DNA from 3 places in the Zobellella denitrificans genome. Region 2 is predicted to be linked to each of the others. Evidence: predicted binding sites of a transcription regulator. Region 2 holds the regulator's gene; each other region holds the start of a gene.
The links. The regulator sigma-54, encoded in region 2, starts transcription at its own class of promoters, with help from an activator protein. The targets are predictions, from matches to a motif close to TGGCACNGTTTTNGCTT.
Positions count from the first base shown of each region.

Region 1 (6,769 bases), 1.6 Mb from region 2:
TTCGCCACTGGTTTTGTCCACCACCGTGACCACCTGGCGGCCCGAGTCTTCGTCCACGCTGAATCTAAGCCCCCGGTTAAAGCTGCCGGCCAGCTCCTCCATCCGCGCCGCCAGCTCTTTCAGTTGCTCGCGCTCCAGGGCCCCTCTCTCGGCCTTGGCCGCCTCGGGCACGGCCTGGGCGGTTTGCGCCGCCTCGCCCACCTTGGGGGCCAGCTCTTTGGCCTTGAAGGCGGTGTCGGCGGTGGTGGTCATGGTTTTTTGGGTCAGCGGTTGAGTGTCCATAAATGCTCCTGCTGTCAGCCAGGCCTTAAGCTGAAGGCTGGTTCGCCCTGCGTTCCAGCCTTCAGCTTAAGGCTCGCCGTCACTTAAAAAGGGGCGTTGCCGCCCCTTGAGAGTGTATCAAACCCGGTCGCCTTAACCCAGCAGGGACAGCGCCGCCTGAGGCAGTTGCTTGGCCTGGGCCAGCACGGAGGTACCGGCCTGCTGCAGGATTTGCTGCTTGGTCAGGTTGACGGTTTCTTCCGCAAAATCCACTTCCTTGATCCGCGCCATACCGGCGGCGGCGTTTTCACGGATATTGGCCAGGTTATTGATGGTGCTGCTCATCCGGTTCTGGAAGGCACCCAGATCGGAGCGCTGATCGTCAATCGCAGCAATAGCAGAGTCTATGACATCGATAGCTGACTGTGCACCACCAAAGGTACCAATATCCAAGTCGGCAATGGTAGTCTTCGTTGTGGTCGTTGCAACAGTAGCATTGCCACCACCACCCAAGGCACCGGCACCGGTCAGACTTGCAGTAGCAAAATCAGCTGACATCAGAGCATTGCTCCAATCCAAACGACCGGTTACATCAGCACTAACAGAGTCGGTGGCGTCTGCTGCTACAGTGATTGAACCTTGAAGGGCACCGACCAAGGCACCGGCAGCGCCCTCATTATCAGAATTCCATGCTGTTACCTGGCCACCAGCTGCGCCATCGGTGGCACCGGCAGCAGTTTCGAGCGTAACAGAAACATTTTCACCATTGGCTTTGGTAAAGACCAAAAAGTCATTGGTGCCATTATTGCCTACAGAAACGGAGATACCTTTTTGAGTCAGTGCGTCAGTTGTCGCAGCATCAATAGCTCCATTCAGACCGGCCACAATGGCATCATTATCATTTCCTGCACCACCTGTGTAGCTAATTTGTACACCGTCAACGTTCAGGGTGAATACATCACCACCAGTGGTATCTGTTACAAAGTTGCCTACCGCAACCTCAGTGACTGCCCCAACTCCGTACAGACCTTCAACAGCATTGAGTTCACCAGCCAGATCCGCTGCGCTCATACCGTCGGTCAGTTTAATGCTGCTTTCTTTCCCACCTACGGTCATGGTAAGAGAATCGGCATTGGCAAAAGTCAAACCAGAAGTGCGGGCACCAGTAAAGCCGGTCAAAGCAGCAATTTCAATACCTTTACCTTCCAGGCCAATATCTTTGGCTCCTACACCTGAAAGTTTAAGATCAAGTGTTTCGTTGGAATTGGAGCCAATCTGGAATTTCTTGGAACCAAAACTTCCATCAAGCAGTTTCTGGCCACCAAAGGAAGTGGTTTCGGCGATTCGGGTCAGCTCGGATTGCAGGGAGCTGATTTCTTTCTGCATGGCAGCGCGGTCCTTGTCGGAGTTGGAGCCGTTGGCAGACTGCAGGGCCAGGTCGCGCATCCGTTGCAGAATATTGGTGGACTCCTGCATGGCGCCTTCGGCGGTCTGGGCCATGGAGATACCGTCGTTGGCATTTTTCATTGCGACCCCTAAGCCGCGCACCTGGGAGTTCAGGCGGTTGGAGATCTGCAGGCCGGCGGCATCGTCCTTGGCGGAGTTGATGCGGTTACCGGAAGACAGCCGCTCCATGGAGGTGGCCAGGGCGCTGCTGGAGGCGTTGAGGTTACGCTGGGCAGTCATGGAAGTGACGTTGGTGTTGACATTAATCGCCATATTAAAACTCTCCGTTGAGGATGGTCCCGGCCCTTGCCGGTATTGCTTGCTTGTTCAGGTTATCGGCGGACTCATCAGCGACTTTAGTGATTTTTTCGCCGGGGAGGCTTCCCCTTCCGCCCTTGGGCCTGTGCTGGGGTTATCGGAGCGGCGGGCAAAAGCTTTAACGAAAAAATGACCGAAATGGGTGCCAATGAGATCCGGATCTCGCTGCCAAGCCCTGGCTCCGGGGCCAAAGAAGGTATAAATGGGGCGCGGGCACTCCGGGGGGATATCTGTGGCCACGGAGTGGGGTTGAAGCAAGCGGGTTCCCGCTGCGCGGGAAGGCAGGCGGGCCGCCTGCGCTCCGGGATTATGCCTGTGGCCACGGAGTGGGGTTGAAACAAGCGGGTTCCCGCTACGCGGGAAGGCAGGCGGGCCGCCTGCGCTCCGGGATTATGCCTGTGGCCGCAGAGCGGGGTTGAAGCAAGCGCTCCGGGGGTCGGCGTCCTCACGCCTCACGCCTCACTCCTCACACCTCACGCTTCACCCCTCACGCTTCACCCCCACGCCCTCGGCTCAGATATAGTTGAACAGGCTCATGCCCTGGACCTTGCCGAACATGGTCTGGGTGGCCTGCAGGGCCACCATGGTCTGGTTGAGTTCGCCGATGGCCTGGGCGTAGTCCAGATCCTCCATGCCGCTGCGCACCTTTTCCAGGGTCAGGGTCATGTCCTCGTGGTTGTTTCTCTGGTTGTCCAGCCGCAGCAGCCGGTTGCCGGTGTCGGCCCGCACCCGGGTGAAGTGGCCGGAAATGGCGTCCAGCCCGTCCAGCACCTCGGTCAGCTCGCTCTGGCCGCTGGGGCTGTTGTTGTCCTGCTGCAGCCAGGCCAGGGCGCGATTGAGGGTGTCGAACACCTCGATATGATCCTGGCCGGTGCCGTCGCTCTGGTTCGACGACAGGGTGATCCCGTCCCCGGCCCGGGCCTCGCCGCTCAGCACCAGATCCACCCCGTCCAGGCGGTAGGCCTTGCCCGCCTCGAAGGGCTCGGTCAGGCTGTTGCCGTCGTCGTCGGTAATGGTGATCTCCAGGGTGCCGGCGTTGTCGGCAAAGCTCACCTGGTAGGGATGGCGGTCGCCAAAGGCGGCGGCATCGCCGATGCGGGCGCTTTCCACCCGCAGGTTGTGCTCCCGGCTCTGGTCCGTCAGTGCATAGGCGGCGGTAAAGTCGCCGCGCGGGTTGGCGGCCTGGCCGAACACCAGCCGGCCGTCGTGGTTGATGGCCACCTTGACGCTGTCGCCCACCGCCATCTGGCGCTGGCCGCCATCGCCGTGGTAGCGCACGCTGCCGTCCGGCTGCAGGGAAAAGGGCGGATTGTCGGTCTGGAAGCCGCCGAAGATATACTGGCCGAACTCGTCCCGGCTGTTGGCCAGATCCACCATCTCGCCGATGCGATGCCGGAGTTCGGTGGCATAGGCGTCCCGCTCCTGCTGGGTAAAGGTGCCATTGTTGGCCTTGAGCAGTATCTCCTTGCTCTGCTGCAGCAGGTTTTCACCCACCGTCAGGGCCGATTCTTCCCGGCGCAGGCGGTTTTCCGCCAGATCGATGTTCTTGCTGTACTGGGCTATCTTCTGCAGCTCCTGCTTGTAGTTGAGGATGCTGTTCATGGCCACGGGGTCTTCCCCCGCGGTTTCCACCCGCACCCCGGAAGACAGCTTGTTCATCTGCTGATGCACGGTCGCCGTCTTGCCGGTGATGTTGTTCAGCTGGGACTGGAAAATATTGAATGTCGAAACCCGCATCATGGCTCCTTAGCGAATCTGCAGCAGGGTGTTCATGGTCTCGGAGGCCACGGTGACCACCCGCGCCGAGGCCATGTAGGACTGCTGAAAGCGCAGCAGGTTGGCGGCTTCCTCGTCCAGGTTCACCCCCACCAGAGACTGCACCCGGTTGAAGGACTGATCATAGGCCGCGCTTGCCGTTTCGGCCTTGAGACGCTGATTGTAGGCCTGGGAGCCCACCCGCACCGTGGTCTGATCCAGGCTCTGGCCCAGGGTGGAGCGGCCGCCATTGAGCCACTGCCGGCTTTTCACCTCGGCAAAGACCAGGGCGTTGGCGTTGTTGCCGGAGCCGGCCGCGTATTCAACCTCAAAGCGATCGAGGGGCGCCCCGGCCTGGCCGGACACGGTGATGTCCAGGCCCGCCACCTGGATGACAGGGTCGTTCGGGTCCAGAACCCCGCCCGCCAGCGGCGTGGACGGATCGCTCTTGCGGAACACCTGGTAATTGCCGGCGGCGTCCAGGGTGACCACCAGGGGATCGGTGCGGGTGGGAAAATCGGCGTCGGCCGGGTCGGTCACCGTCAGCGCCAGCCGGCTATTGCCGGGGTTGTCGCCGTTGGCGGTGGCCATCACCAGGCTGGAGGCGGCAATCTGCTTGCCGTCGCCGATGGCCAGGCCCAGCTCGCTGGTGCCCAGCCGGGTGGGCCGCACCAGCATGCGATCCTCGTTGGCGGGGGTGCCGGTCAGGGTGAGGCTGAAGCCGTCCAGGTTAAGCTTGCCGTCGCCATCCGGCGTGACCGTCTCGCTCTTGCCGGTGGTGAGGTTGGTAAAGAGGTAGTTCCCGCCCTGGTAACGCAGCTCGTACTCGTCGCCGGTCAGGGCGCCGGTGTCGGTGATCGCCACGGCGCCGGCCACGCCGGCGTTGCTGGTGAGAAAGCGGCTGGCCTGGGCCTGGGGGCTGTTGATGTCGTTGAACAGGTTCTGCCCCGGCTGGCCGTTCAGATCCACGCCCTGGGCCTGGATCTGGTTGAACACGTCGGCAACGGCCACCGCCGCCTTGCCCATGTCGCTCAGGGTCTGGGGCAGCACCTGGTCGCGAAAGCGGAACACGGCGCCCAGCTCACCGCCCAGGCTGGCGCCGTCCAGCCGGGTGGCGCTATCGGGGCGGGCGGGGTGCTGCAGGTACAGCTCGGTCTGCGTCGGGTCCGGCGAACCGGCCCGCTCCTGCAGCTGGTAGGCCTGGGGCCCGCTCACCAGGGGCTCGCGCCCGCCCAGCAACACGGTGATCATGCCGGTGTTGGCGTCCTTCACCGTGGTGATCTTCACCTCATCGGACAGCTCCTTGATCAGCTTGTCGCGCTTGTCGAGCAGGTCGTTGGGGGTGCCGTTGATGCCGGCCTGCTGGATTTCCTGGTTGAGTGCTGCTATGGCGCCGGTGGTTTCGTTGATGAACTTGACCCGGGAGCCGATCTCCCGGCTGTTGATGTTCATCTCCTGGGTAAGGCTGTCGTACAGCTGGTTGAACTGGCTGGCCAGATCGCCGGCCTTGGCCAGCATGATCTCCCGGTTGCCGAGATCGCCGGGGTTGTCGACGATGGCGTTGATGGCGGCATAGAGGTCGTCCATGCTGGTGGTGATGCCCTTGTTCAGGTTGCTCAGGCTGCTGTCCAGGTAGGACAGGTGCTGGTGCAGCTGCACCGCTTCCGCCTTTTCGGTGTTGTTGACCAGCAGATCCTTGAAGGCGTACTCGTGGTACAGCCGGGTCACGTCCGACAGCTGGGTGCCGGTGCCCAGGTGCAGCCCGCCCTGCAGCAGGGCGGTGCTGGTGATCTGCTCAACCCGCTGGCGATGGTAGCCTTCGGTATTGACGTTGGCGATGTTGTGCCCCGTGGTGGCCAGCTGTGCCTGGGCCGCCATCAGTCCGCTCACACCGGTTTGATACAGATCGATTGCCATGGGGTGTCCTTATGCTTGCGATACCAGTCGGGTGACGGTATTGAAAATCGATGTCAGTTTGTCGGCATACCCGGGGTCGGTGGCATAGCCCGCCTGCTGCAACGCCCTGAAGTACTGGCGCGGCTCGCCGGTCTGCTCCAGCGCCCGGCCGTAGCGCGGGTTGTCGTGCAGAAAGCGCACATAGTCGTTGAAGCTGTCGTTGAAGGAGGCGTAAGACCTGAAAGGCGCCTGTACCTTCACCGCTATCCCCTGCTCGTATTCCAGGGTGTTGACCCAGGTTTTTTCCGCCTGCCAACTCTTATCGGCCTTGATGCCGAAAAGATTATGGCTGGATTCACCATTTTTTCGGCCGATGATCTTCTTGCCCCAGCCGGTTTCCAGTGCCGCCTGGGCGATCATGGCCTCGGGCGCCAGGCCGAGCTTTTTGCCCGCCTCGGTGGCGGCGGGCAGCAGCCGTTTGACAAAGTCCTCCGGCGAGCGGAAGGGCTGGCTGGCGCTGTGAGTCACGCTGTTCGCGGCCGCGGCCGCCACCTCGGCCGCGGCCCTGAGCGGCGGCCGGGCCGGTTCGTCGGCGGCATCGGCGGGCTCCGCCTTGGGCGGGCGCACCACCTTGCCGGACACCCGGCGCACCTCGCTCAGGTCGAAATGCCGGGCCTGGGCCGCGCCGCCGGCTTCATCGCCGCCGCCCAGCTGTTTCACCACCAGATCCGCCAGTCCCAGGCTGCCCCGTTTGCTCAGTTCGGCGGACATCTGCTGATCGTGCATGTCCCGGTAGAATTCGGTGTAGCGGCTGTTCATGGGGCCCTCGGCCTCGAACGCCTTGTTAGCCTCGCGCATCGACTTGAACAGCTGCTGGGTGAACAGGCTTTCGAACTGGCGCGCGGCTTCGTCCAGGGCCTTGCCCCTGTCCTGTTCAAAACCCTGCCGGCGCAGTTGGTCCAGCCCCTGAATATCGTTGGTCAGCAGGCTGTTGTTGAAGGTGTCGATGGGTTTCATACCTTTCAATCCGTTCGTTTGCTTTGGTTAGACCAGGGCCTTTTTGGTCAATTTCAATCGACCAACTCTCTTTGGT
Region 1 is NZ_CP012621.1:925,792-932,560, reverse strand. It holds gene AN401_RS04460 (flagellar protein FlaG) at 1-282, opposite strand, end outside; gene AN401_RS04455 (flagellin) at 415-1,980, opposite strand; gene flgL (flagellar hook-associated protein FlgL) at 2,539-3,762, opposite strand; gene flgK (flagellar hook-associated protein FlgK) at 3,772-5,697, opposite strand; gene flgJ (flagellar assembly peptidoglycan hydrolase FlgJ) at 5,707-6,693, opposite strand.
Region 1: the regulator sigma-54 is predicted to act here: its motif matches at 2,157-2,173, upstream of AN401_RS04455 (flagellin).

Region 2 (6,769 bases):
AACAACCAGCTGCGCTCCAACCGGGACGTCCAGCTGAGCAGCCCGCACTACCAGGCCCAGGGCCAGGGCCTGCTGGGCATCCTTGATCAACAAACGGTGGAACTACTGCATGAAACCCGGGCAACTTACTTCAATCCTTAGCATGGGCGGCCTGCTGGCCCTGGGCCTGGGCCTGGCCGAGGCCAGGGAGTCGGACTTCCGCCAGCCGGTGACCATAGACGCCGGCCGCCAGCTGGTGGAACTGGCCGAGAACAAGGTCACCTTCAGCGACCGGGTGGTGGTCAAGCAGGGCACCATAGACGTGCGTGCCGACCGCCTGGTGGTGATCCGCACCGAACAGGGCCTGCAGTCGATGACCGCCCAGGGCAGCCCGGCCACCTACCAGCAGATCCTGGACAACGGCCAGCCGGTGCACGCCGAGGCCCGGGAGATCCACTACGACATCCGCGCCCGCACCATCACCCTGCTGCAGGATGCCAAGCTTACCCAGAACGACAACATCGTCACCGGCTACCGCATCCGCTACCACATCGACCGGGAGCAGATGGAGGCGGAAAGCCAGGGTGGCCAGGACAGGGTGACCACCATCTTCCTGCCCGAGCAGTTGCAGAACCTGAACGAGCAGGGCCAGGACTGAACCATGGCGACACTGAAAGCACGGGGCCTGCAGAAAAGCTACAAGGGACGCCAGGTGGTCGCCGACGTCAGCCTGACCGTCAACACCGGTCAGATCGTCGGCCTGCTCGGCCCCAACGGCGCCGGCAAGACCACCTCCTTCTACATGATAGTGGGGCTGGTGCAGCGGGACGCGGGCAGCATCACCATCGACGACCAGGACATCAGCCTCCAGCCCATGCACCTGCGGGCCCGGGCCGGCATCGGCTACCTGCCCCAGGAGGCCTCCATCTTTCGTCGCCTGAGCGTGGCCGACAACCTGATGGCGGTGCTGGAAACCCGCAAGGATCTGGACGCCGCCGGCCGCGGCGAGAAAATGGAGCAATTGCTGGAAGAGTTTAATATTACCCATATCCGCGACAGCCTGGGGATGAGCCTGTCCGGCGGCGAGCGGCGGCGGGTGGAGATCGCCCGGGCCCTGGCGGCCGACCCCCGCTTCATCCTGCTGGACGAGCCGTTCGCCGGGGTGGATCCGATTTCGGTGATCGACATCAAGAAAATCATACTGCACCTGCGCGATCGGGGCCTCGGCGTGCTAATTACCGATCACAATGTACGGGAAACCCTGGATGTGTGCGAACGGGCCTATATCGTCAGCCACGGCCACCGCATCGCCGCCGGCACCCCGGCCGAGATCCTCGCCGACGAGCAGGTCAAGAAAGTCTATCTGGGTGAACAATTCAGCCTCTGAGCAGGCCCCGCATCATGACAGTGCGGTCGATATAGAAGGACTTTTTTAAAAGATGAAGCCAACTCTTCAGTTACGTTTGGGCCAGCAGCTGACCATGACGCCCCAGTTGCAGCAGGCGATCCGCCTGCTGCAACTTTCCAGCCTGGAACTGCAGCAGGAGATCCAGCAAGCCCTGGAGAGCAATCCGTTACTGGAGCAGGATGAGCCGGAAAGCATCGATGTGGCCGAGCCCCGCCACGAAGAACAGCTGGCCGCCGACACCGCCATGGAGCAGAGCCAGCTGTCCGATGACCTGCCCATGGACACCAACTGGGAGGAGCTTTATACCGCTTCCCCGGGCGCCGGCGGCGGCCTGCCCGAAGGCGCCGAGGACACCGTCTACCAGGGCGAGACCACCGAAACCCTGCAGGACTACCTGCTGTGGCAGATGCGCCTCACCCCCTTCAGCGATACCGACCAAGCCATCGCCCTGGCCATCATCGATGCCATCGACGAGGCCGGTTACCTCACCATAGACGTCCCCGATATCCTGGAGGCGGTGGCCGGCGACGAGCTGGAGATCGAGGCGGACGAGGTGGAAGCGGTGCTCAAGCGCATCCAGCACTTCGATCCCATCGGGGTGGCGGCCCGCAACGTCCAGGAATGCCTGCGCATCCAGCTGGAGCAGTTCCCGCCCGAGACCCCCTGGCTGCAGCAGGCCCGGGAGGTGATCAACCAGCATATGGATCTGCTCGGCAACCGGGACTACCGCACCCTGCAGCGCAAGGCCAGGCTCAAGGAGGAGGAACTCAAGGAGGTGCTGGCGCTGATCCAGCAGCTGGAGCCCAGGCCCGGCCACACCGTCATCCAGAGCAGTTCCGAATACGTGATCCCGGACGTGGTGGTAACCAAGCGCAACGGTGCCTGGGTGGCGGAGCTCAACCCCGAGGCCATGCCCAAGGTCCGCCTCAACCAGACCTATGCCGCCATGGCCCGGCAGCCGCGCAACAGCGAGGACGGCCAGTTCATCCGCAACCACCTGCAGGACGCCAAGTGGTTTCTCAAGAGCCTGGAAAGCCGAAATGAGACCCTGCTCAAGGTTGCCAATTGTATTGTCGAGCAACAACAGGCATTCTTTGAGTATGGCGAGGAAGCCATGAAGCCCATGGTGCTGAACCATGTGGCCGAGGCGGTGGAAATGCACGAGTCCACCATCTCGCGGGTGACCACCCAGAAGTTCCTGCACACCCCCCGGGGGGTGTTCGAGCTGAAGTATTTTTTCTCCAGCCACGTGGGAACCGACGACGGCGGGGAGTGCTCCTCGACGGCGATTCGCGCCCTGATCAAGAAACTGGTCGGGGCGGAAAACCCGGCCAAGCCGCTGAGCGACAGCAAGATCGCCCAGTTGCTGGCCGAACAGGGGATACAGGTGGCCAGGCGGACCATCGCCAAGTACAGGGAGTCACTGGCCATCCCCCCTTCCAATCAGCGTAAACGCCTGGTTTAAAGGCAGACCAAGAAGGAAGACGTTATGCAAATAAACCTGACTGGACACCATGTGGAAATCACAGACTCACTGCGTGACTATGTGAACAGCAAATTTTCCAAGCTGGAGCGTCACTTCGACCACATTACCAATGCGCACGTCATCCTCAACGTGGAAAAACTGCAGCAGATCGCCGAAGCCAAGCTGAACGTCAGCGGCGGCGAAGTCTTCGCCAACTCCCAGCACGAAGACATGTATGCGGCCATCGACGGCTTGATCGACAAGCTGGATCGCCAGATCATCAAACACAAAGAGAAGCTCAAGCAAAAATAACCATGGAAGTCGCCGACATACTGAGCAGGGACTGCACCCGCAGTGCAGTTCCCTGCACGAGCAAGAAACGTGCCCTGGAAATCATCAGCGAGCTGGCCGCCCAGCACCTGAACATCAGCAGCCAGCAGCTGTTCGATTGCCTGCTGGCCCGGGAAAAGATGGGCAGCACCGGCATCGGCAATGGCATCGCCATTCCCCACGGCCGTATCAGCGATGACAACAAGGCGACCGCCGTATTACTCACTTTCGCCGAGCCGGTGGAGTTCGATGCCATCGACAACCAGCCGGTCGGCCTGGTTTTTGCCCTGCTGGTCCCCGAGCAGGAGTGCAAACAGCACCTCAAGACACTGTCATTGATCGCCGAAAAGCTCAGCAACAAGCAGGTATGCAAGCAGTTGCGCCAGGCCGGCAGCGATGACGAACTCTATCAGATCATGATCTCCGCCTGAGGACAAGCGCCATGCAACTGGTGATCGTCAGCGGTCGCTCCGGCTCGGGTAAAACCGTGGCCCTGCGGGTACTCGAGGACCTGGGCTATTACTGCGTCGACAACCTGCCCGTCGAACTGCTGCCGGATCTGGTGCAGATGCGCCGGCACAGGCCGGGCGAGGTGGCGGTCAGCATCGACGTGCGCAACCTGCCTGACAGCCCCGACAAACTGGAAGCCTGCCTGGCCGAAGTCAGGGCCATGGAAGGCGTTTCCCTCTCCAGCATCTTTATCGATGCCGACAACGCGGCGCTGATCCGCCGTTTCGGCGACACTCGCCGGCTGCATCCCCTGTCCCGCCACAGCCTGACCCTGGATGAGGCCATCCGGGAGGAGACCCACCTGCTGGCGCCCCTGTCCTCGGACGCGGATCTGCGCATCGATACCTCGGCCTTAAGCATCCACGATCTGAGTGAGATCATCCGCGAGCGCATCCTCGGCAAGAAGGAAAAGGAGCTGAACTGGGTGTTCGAATCCTTCGGCTACAAGTACGGGGTGTCCAAGGACGCCGACTTCGTGTTCGACGCCCGCTTCCTGCCCAATCCCCACTGGATTGCCGAGCTTCGCCCCTTCACCGGCCGCGACGAGCCGGTGGCCGACTACCTGGCCGGCCAGCCCGAGGTGATGAAATACCTGTGGCAGATAGAAAACCTGCTGATCACCTGGATGCCGCACCTGGAGCGCAACAACCGCAGCTACGTCACCGTGGCCATCGGCTGTACCGGCGGCCAGCACCGCTCGGTGTTCCTCGCCGAACAGCTGGCCCGGGTATTCCGGCAGATGGGCAAGAGCGTGCAACTTCGACACAGAACACTGGAAAAACGCAATGCCGAGAATTGAACGGGATCTGGAAATCGTCAACAAGCTGGGGCTGCACGCCCGGGCCGCCATCCAGCTGGTGCAACTGACGCAGCAGTTCGACGCCACCGTCACCGTCTGCAACCAGGACAAACAGGCGCCGGCCAACAGCGTCATGGGCCTGCTGATGCTGGAGACCGCCCAGGGTCACGCCATCCGGGTGGTGGCCGAAGGCCCGGACGCGGAGGCGGCGATGGAGGCCGTGGCCCGGCTGGTGGCCGACCGCTTCAACGAATCCGAATAACCCCCTCCTCCCCTCGCCCCGGAGCCCGGATGACCGAGCCATTAGACCACCCCAGGACACCGGATCAGCTGGACAGCATCACCCAGGCGCTGAACAGCGGCATGTTCGTGCACGTACGGCGCATGCTGCAGCAGATGCGCCCGGGCGACGTGGCCTGGCTGCTCGAATCCTCCCCCTCCCCCAGCCGCAAGGTACTGTGGCAGCTGATCGATCCCGACGACTACGGCGAGATCCTGGAAGAGCTGTCGGAAGAAGTGCGGGACGGCATCATCCGGCTGATGGATCCGGACAAGCTGGCCATCGCCCTGGAGGACATGGAGTCGGACGATCTGGCCTATGTGCTGCGGGATCTGCCCGAGCAGCTGTTCAGCCAGGTGCTGGACCGGATGGACGAGCAGGACCGGCAGCGGGCCGAGCAGGCCCTGTCCTATGCGGAAGACACCGCCGGCTCGCTGATGAACACCGAGTTCATCACCCTGCGCCCGGACGTGACCATCGACGTGGTGCTGCGTTACCTGCGCCGCCACAGCGAACTGCCCGACGGCACCGATACCCTCTATGTGGTGGATCAGCACAACCGCCTGTTGGGGGACATGCCCCTGGCCAGCCTGGTGGTGCAGGCGCCCACCGCCACCGTGGCGGAAGTGATGGACACCTCGGTGGAAGCCATTCCGCTGACCATGTCCGACACCGAGGTGGCCAACCTGTTCGAACGCCACGACTGGCTGTCGGCGCCGGTGGTGGACGAGGAACGCCGCCTGCTGGGCCGCATCACCATCGATGACGTGGTGGACATCATCCGGGAGGAAGGGGAACACTCCATGATGGGCATGGCCAAGATGGCCGACGATGAAGACACCTTCGCGCCCGTGCTGACCAGCGCCCGCCGCCGTTCGGTCTGGCTGACCGTCAACCTGGGCACCGCCCTGGCCGCCGCCAGCGTGTCCAACATGTTCGAGGCTACCCTGGACCAGCTGGCCACCCTGGCCATCCTGATGACCATAGTGCCGTCCATGGGCGGCATCGCCGGCAACCAGACCCTGGCCCTGGTGATCCGCGGCATGGCGGTGGGCCACATCGGCGACAGCAACGCCCGCTGGCTGCTGACCAAGGAGGCCATGGTGGGGTTGATCAACGGCATGCTGTGGGCGCTGATGATAGCGGTGGTGGTCAGCCTGTGGAAAGACAGCTGGCAGATAGGCCTGGTGATAGCGGCGGCCATGTTCATCAACCTGTCGGTGGCGGGCATGGCCGGCGCCATGATCCCCCTGGCCATGCGCAAGCTCAACATAGACCCGGCCCTGGCCGGCTCCATGGCCCTGACCACCATCACCGATATCGTCGGCCTGCTGTCGTTTCTGGGCCTTGCGACGCTGATCCTGCTGAACTAAAGCTGGATGCTGGAAGCCTGGCTTGTAGTCACAAGGTCTGGCTGCCTGATTTGACGTAGAGAAGAGGCAACAGGGCCACCTCCGCCGACACGCCGCAAGTACGTCCATGTAGGCTCGCACCTGCCGAATGTCGCGGAAACCGCCGTATCATCGCTTCGCGATGCTGGCGGCGGAGCAAGGCGCTTCGCGCCCCCTGGCAGGTGACGGTCGGCGGAGGCGATCCCTGTAGCCTCTTTCCAGCCCCGATGCCATCTGAGGGTGATACCAGCAGGCAGCTGCGGGCAATAGGGACGACAAAGGGCCGCATAGGCCCTTTCTTATAGCTTCCAGCTTCTCGCTTCCGGCTTTCTTTACTGCCCTGCGATCTTCATGTTGTCGACCAGCACCGAGCCGGTCTGCAGGCTGGAGCGGGTTTCCACGTCGGTGCCGATGGCCTGGATACCGGCAAACATCTGCTTCAGGTTGCCGGCGATGGTGATCTCCTCCACCGGGTAGGCGATTTCGCCGTTCTCCACCCAGAAGCCGGCGGCGCCGCGGGAATAGTCGCCGGTGACGATATTGACCCCCTGGCCCATCATCTCGGTCACCAGCAGGCCGGTGCCCATCAGCTTAAGCAGTTGCTCCA
Region 2 is NZ_CP012621.1:3,521,918-3,528,686, forward strand. It holds gene lptC (LPS export ABC transporter periplasmic protein LptC) at 1-141, shown strand, start outside; gene lptA (lipopolysaccharide transport periplasmic protein LptA) at 143-637, shown strand; gene lptB (LPS export ABC transporter ATP-binding protein) at 641-1,366, shown strand; gene AN401_RS16665 (RNA polymerase factor sigma-54) at 1,419-2,852, shown strand; gene hpf (ribosome hibernation promoting factor) at 2,877-3,164, shown strand; gene ptsN (PTS IIA-like nitrogen regulatory protein PtsN) at 3,167-3,613, shown strand; gene rapZ (RNase adapter RapZ) at 3,625-4,491, shown strand; gene AN401_RS16685 (HPr family phosphocarrier protein) at 4,478-4,753, shown strand; gene mgtE (magnesium transporter) at 4,783-6,144, shown strand; gene pmbA (metalloprotease PmbA) at 6,495-6,769, opposite strand, start outside.

Region 3 (6,769 bases), 1.1 Mb from region 2:
TCTTCTCGGCGGCGATCCGCTCCAGCACCCCGTCGCGCTCGTCCTCGTCGAGGGCGTAGAACACCTCCTTGCCCACGTCGATGCGGTACAGGGGCGGCATGGCCACGTACACATGGCCCCGCTCCACCAGGGTGCGGAAGTGGCGCACGAACAGGGCGCACAGCAGGGTGGCGATGTGCAGGCCGTCCGAGTCGGCGTCGGCCAGGATACACACCTTGCCGTAGCGCAGGTCGGACAGGTCGTCTGAGTCCGGATCCAGGCCGATGGCCACCGAGATGTCGTGCACTTCCTGGGAGGCCAGCACCTGGCCGGACTCCACTTCCCAGGTGTTCAGGATCTTGCCACGCAGCGGCATGATGGCCTGGAACTCCCGGTCCCGCGCCTGCTTGGCGCTGCCGCCGGCCGAGTCCCCTTCCACCAGGAACAGCTCGCCCTGCATGGGATCCGAGCAGGCGCAGTCGGTCAGCTTGCCGGGCAGGGCCGGGCCCTGGGTCACCTTCTTGCGCACCACCTTCTTGGCCTGGCGCAGCCGGCGCTGGGCGCTGCTGATGCACAGCTCGGCGATCTGTTCGGCCAGCTCGATATGCTGGTTCAGCCACAGGCTGAAGGCGTCCTTCACCACCCCGGAGACGAAGGCCGCGCTCTGGCGCGACGACAGCCGCTCCTTGGTCTGGCCGGCGAACTGGGGATCCTGCATCTTCACCGACAGGATGTAGGCACAGCGTTCCCAGATGTCGTCCGGGGTCAGCTTGACCCCGCGCGGCAGCAGGTTGCGGAACTCGCAGAACTCGCGCATGGCGTCCAGCAGGCCCTGGCGCAGGCCGTTGACGTGGGTGCCGCCCTGGGCGGTGGGGATCAGGTTGACGTAGCTCTCGCCCAGCCCTTCGCCGCCGTCCGGCAGCCAGGTCAGGGCCCATTCCACCGCCGAGTGCTCGGCGGTGAAGTTGCCGGTAAACGGCTGCTCCGGCAGGCAGGTGAACTCCTTCACCGCTTCCACCAGGTAATCCTTGAGACCGTCCTGGTAGCACCACTCCAGGGTCTCGTTGTTGACCCTGTCCTCGAAGCGGATGGCGAGCCCGGGGCAGAGCACCGCCTTGGCCTTGAGCAGGTGCTTCAGGCGGGTGGCGGAGAATTTGGGCGAGTCGAAATAGCCGGCATCGGGCCAGAAGCGCACCCGGGTGCCGGTGTTGCGCTGGCCGCAGGTGCCGGTCACGGTGAGTTCGCTCACCTTGTTGCCGTGCTCGAAGGCCATCTCGAACACCTGGCCGCCGCGGCGCACGGTGACGTCGACCCGGCTGCTCAAGGCGTTGACCACGGAAATGCCCACCCCGTGCAGGCCGCCGGAAAACTGGTAGTTCTTGTTGGAGAACTTGCCGCCGGCGTGCAGCTTGCAGAAGATCAGCTCCACCCCGGAAATGCCTTCCTCCGGGTGGATGTCCACCGGCATGCCCCGGCCGTCGTCGATCACCTCGAGCGACTGGTCGTCGTGCAGTATCACCTCGACCTTGCTGGCGTGGCCCGCCAGGGCCTCGTCCACGCTGTTGTCGATGACCTCCTGGCCCAGGTGGTTGGGACGGGCGGTGTCCGTATACATGCCGGGGCGACGCCGCACCGGCTCCAGGCCATTGAGCACCTCAATGGCGTCGGCAGTATATTGACTCGATGTCATATTGACCTTCGGTAATCAGGGGTATTGGCGGGCATCTTACTACTGAAAGCCGGAAGCTTGAAGCTGGAAGCTGGAAGCCAGAAGAACACCTCCAGCTTCCGGCTTACGGCCTGACTCTTGGTCACAAGTTTCTGTTGACTTTCGATCAGGCAAAACATCGGCCAAAGCACACAGCTCCTCCGGCACACCGTGGGACCTGATACTCGCCCCTGGGGGCTCCGCCGCGCTTCTGAGAACCTGTTCACGATTGGTGTACGCGGCCAAAGAGCACTACTCCGCCGACTCGCCATAAACCCATCCCTGGGGGCTCGACGGCGCCATCCCTGGCGCCAACGGTCGGCGGAGCAGCACTCTTTGTCCTCTCTAAAGCTCAGTGTCGCCTGTTGGCACCACCATCAGGCGACGTCGGGGCTTGAAAGAGGCAACAGGGATTGCCTCCGCCGACCGTCACATGCCAGGGATGGCATGTGCGAGCCTACATGGACGTACTTGCGGCGTGTCGGCGGAGGTGGCCCTGCTGCCTCTTCTTTGCGTTAAATCAGACAGCCGGACTTGTGACCAAGAGTCAGGCTTACGGCTTAAAGCTGCAAGAAGCGGATGATCTGGGCGCAGTAGTGCTCGAAGCCGATAAAGGAATGGTCGCCGCCCTTCTGGATGCAGACCCGGGCGAAGCGGTAGTAGTCCAGCGCTTCCCGGTAGTCGAGCACCTCGTCGCCCTGCTGTTGCAGCAGCCAGATGCGCTCCAGGCAGCTCGGCGCGTCCACCCGCAGGGCGGCCAGCTCGGCCATGTGCCCGGAGGTCAGGACATAGCGCTCGCCGGTATAGGGATTGAGCTGTTCGCCCAGCCAGTCGCCGAGCAATATATGAGGATTGACCGCCGGGTTGATCACCACCGCGCGCACCCCGTACAGCTCCGCCACCCGGGTGGCCCAGAAGCCCCCGAGGGAGCTGCCCGCCACCCCGAAGGGGCCGTCCAGCCCGTCGCAAATCGCCGCTATCTGGCTCCAGGCCGCCGCCGGGGTGGCCGCCAGCTGCGGACACACCAGGCGGATATCGGGCCGGTGCCGGGCGAGATGCTCCCCCATCAGCCGGGCCTTGATCGACCGGGGGGAGGAGTTGAAGCCGTGCAGATAAAGCAGCGTGGCCGCCATAAGGATACTCCTGGGTGAAAATCGCAGCCCCGAGCTTACCCGTCCGCCCGGGCAAGCTCAACGTCCGGCGCTGCCTTTATCCGGTGCAAAACGCACCAGGATGGCGCTTTTTTCCACCCTCCGGCCGCGGCTTCTGTTACCTCCAATGAGTTAGCCCTTAGGAAATATCCCTTTGGAGGCAACCCGGCGATCTCTGGCACGCTTTCTGCTTATGTCATGGCAAGACGGGTTCAACGGCGGACCCACTCATTCAGGCAACGTTGCCCACCGCAGGCTGCACCCAGATGCAGCGGCGCGTGGGCTTTTTTTTTTTGAAACTTCGAGGGAATGAACCATGACCAAGCACAATACCGTGGATCCGGCCAGCCGCCGGCGCTTTCTGAAGGCCTCCCTGGCCGCGGCCGGCGGGGCCGCCCTGTGGAGCAGCCTGCCGAGCCTGGGCCTGGCGGCACAGAGCGCGGGCCCGCTCGAAACCAGGTCCGCCAAGCTGGGCTTTATCGCCCTGTCCGACGCGGCGCCGCTGTTCGTGGCCGACGAGAAGGGCTTCTTCGCCAAGCACGGCATGACCGAGGTGGAGGTGCTCAAGCAGTCCTCCTGGGGCACCACCCGCGACAACCTGGTGCTGGGCTCGGCCAGCAACGGCATCGACGGCGCCCACATCCTCACGCCCATGCCCTATCTGCTCACCACCGGCGCCATGACCGCCAACAACGTGCCCACCCCCATGTACATACTGGCCCGGCTCAACCTGGCCGGCCAGGGCATCTCGGTGGGCAAGGAATACCAGGATCTCAAGGTCGGGCTGGATCTGGCCGAGTTCAAACAGGCGCTGGCGGCCAAGCAGAACGGCGGCAGCCCGGTGCGCGCCGCCATGACCTTCCCCGGCGGCACCCATGACCTCTGGCTCCGCTACTGGATGGCGGCCGGCGGCATAGACCCCAACCAGGACATCGCCACCATAGTGGTGCCGCCGCCCCAGATGGTGGCCAACATGAAGGTGGGCAGCATGGACACCTTCTGCGTGGGTGAACCCTGGAACGAGCAGCTGATCAACCAGGGCATCGGCTACTCCGCCCTGACCACGGGCGAGATCTGGGCCGGCCATCCGGAGAAAGCCTTCGCCATGCGCGCCGACTACGTGGACCAGAACCCCAACGCCACCAAGGCCCTGCTCAAGGCGATCATGGAAGCGCAGATCTTCTGCGAGCAGCCGGAAAACCGCGCCGAAGTGGCGGCGATTTGCGCCAAGCGCCGCTGGATCAACGCCCCGGTCAAGGACATCATCAACCGCATGCAGGGCCATTTCGACTACGGCACCGGCCGCGTCGTGGAGAACAGCCCCCACCAGATGCGCTTCTGGAAGGACAACGCCTCCTATCCCTTCCAGAGCCATGACCTCTGGTTCCTGACCGAGAACATGCGCTGGGGCTACCTGCCCACCGACCTCGACACCCAGTCCCTGATCGCCCGGGTCAACCGGGAGGATCTGTGGCGGGCCGCCGCCGCCGAGCTGGGGGTGGACAAGGCCGACATCCCCGCCTCCACCTCCCGCGGTGTCGAAACCTTCTTCGACGGCAAGCAGTTCGATCCCGAAAACCCCATGGCCTACCTGGACAGCCTGGCCATCAAGAAGCTGGCCTGAGGCCGCAAGGAGCATCACCATGACCACCCAAAGCACTTCTTCCCCGACTCCCGCGCTCGCCCGGCGAGCGCCCCGGCCGGCCCCCCTCGGCCCCGTGCTGCGCTACGGCCTGAACCACCTGGCGCCCCCCCTGGTGATCCTGGCCGGGCTGCTGCTGCTGTGGGAGCTGCTGTGCTCCGGCAGCAACGCCGCCCTGCCGGCCCCCAGCCAGGTGCTGAGCGATACCTGGGAGCTGATCACCGATCCCTTTTATAACAACGGCGGCAACGACGTGGGCATGGCCTGGCAGATCCTGGCCAGCCTGGAGCGGGTGGCCTATGGCTACAGCCTGGCGGTGCTGGTGGGCGTGAGCCTGGGGGTACTGGTGGGCCAGTCCACCTGGGCCATGCGCGGCCTGGATCCCCTCTTCCAGGTGCTGCGCACCGTGCCGCCCCTGGCCTGGCTGCCGATCTCCCTGGCCGGCTTTCAGGACAGCAGCCCGTCCGCCATCTTCGTGATCTTCATCACCTCGATCTGGCCCATCATCATCAACACCTCGGTGGGGGTGCGCAACATTCCCGAGGATTACCGCAACGTGGCCCGGGTGCTCCGGCTCAACGGCCTGGAATACTTCACCCGCATCATGCTGCCCGCCGCGGCCCCCTATATCTTCTCCGGGCTGCGCATCGGGGTCGGCCTGTCGTGGCTGGCCATCGTCGCCGCCGAGATGCTGATCGGCGGCGTGGGCATCGGCTTCTTTATCTGGGACGCCTGGAACGCCTCGCTGCTCAGCGACATCGTACTGGCCCTGATCTACGTGGGCCTGGTGGGCTTCATACTCGACCGCATCGTCGCGGTCTTCGGCCAATGGGTAAGCCGCGGCACCAGCGCCGCCTGAGGAGGAACATCATGAGCCATCACTACCTGACCATCGAAAACGTCGACAAGCTCTACCATACCGCCGGCGGCAGCACCCAGGTGCTGAAGAACGTCAACCTCAAGGTGAACAAGGGGGAATACATCTCCATCATCGGTCATTCCGGCTGCGGCAAGAGCACGGTGCTCAACATCGTCGCCGGCCTGACCGGCGCCAGCAGCGGCGGCGTCATCCTGGACGGGGCCGAGGTCACGGCCCCGGGCCCGGAGCGGGCCCTGGTGTTCCAGAACCACTCCCTGCTGCCCTGGCTGACCGTCTATGAAAACGTGGCCCTGGCGGTGGACAAGACCTTCCGCCACAGCAAGACCAGGGCGGAACGGCAGGACTGGATACTGCACAACCTGGCCCTGGTGAACATGAGCCACGCCCTGCACAAGCGCCCGGACGAGATCTCCGGCGGCATGAAGCAGCGGGTGGGCATCGCCCGGGCCCTGGCGATGGAGCCCAAGGTGCTGCTGCTGGACGAACCCTTCGGCGCCCTCGACGCCCTGACCCGGGCCCACCTGCAGGACGAGGTGATGCGTATCCAGAACGAGCTGCACAACACGGTGCTGATGATCACCCACGACGTGGACGAGGCGGTGCTGCTCTCCGATCGCATCGTGATGATGACCAATGGCCCGGCCGCCACCATCGGCGAGGTGCTCACCATCGACCTGCCCCGGCCCCGGGACAGGATCGCCCTGGCCGACAACCCGCGCTACAACCACTACCGCCACGAGGTGCTGCGCTTCCTCTACGAGAAACAGCGCAAGCTGGAGCCGTTGCGCCCCCGGCGGGAAGCACAGGCGCCGGCCGCCGAAGCCGCCGGCGCCTGAATCAGGTCCACATCTCGGCCAGGGCGATCAGCTCCCTGGCCACATCCAGCTGCCGCCGCCCCTGCTCCATGGAGGTGCGGCGCAGCAGTTTGTGGGCCTCCTCCTCCGACAGCCGGCGGTGGGTCATCAGCAGGCCCTTGGCCCGCTCCACCACCTTGCGCTCCTCCAGCGCCGTCCGGGCATTGTTGAGCTCGTCCTGCATCTGCTGCAGGCGGCGGGACTGGGACTGCAGCAGCTCGATCAGCGAGCGGCCCAGCTGCGGGCTCAGGCCATGGTAGCCGTCGCTGCCGGCCAGCCCGCCCTCTGCCGAGCAGAACACCACGAAGGCGTCGTCCTGGCCCTGTTGGAAACGGGGCAGCAGATCGATCACCGAACAGTGCTGGGCCAGGCTGTCCCGGGCCGCGGAAAGCTTGCCGGAGCACAGCACCTCCAGCCGGGCGGCCAGGCACAGCTCCACCTGCTGCATGGTGTCGATGCGGCCACTCATCACCTCGAACCAGCGCTGTCCCAGCCGGGGATCGAAGGCGGTGCGCTCATTGCTGGTGCACAGCAGCCGGCGCAGGCGCTCCACCT
Region 3 is NZ_CP012621.1:454,167-460,935, reverse strand. It holds gene parE (DNA topoisomerase IV subunit B) at 1-1,669, opposite strand, end outside; gene AN401_RS02145 (YqiA/YcfP family alpha/beta fold hydrolase) at 2,248-2,820, opposite strand; gene AN401_RS02140 (CmpA/NrtA family ABC transporter substrate-binding protein) at 3,155-4,462, shown strand; gene ntrB (nitrate ABC transporter permease) at 4,482-5,339, shown strand; gene AN401_RS02130 (ABC transporter ATP-binding protein) at 5,351-6,196, shown strand; gene AN401_RS02125 (nitrate regulatory protein) at 6,198-6,769, opposite strand, start outside.
Region 3: the regulator sigma-54 is predicted to act here: its motif matches at 3,015-3,031, upstream of AN401_RS02140 (CmpA/NrtA family ABC transporter substrate-binding protein).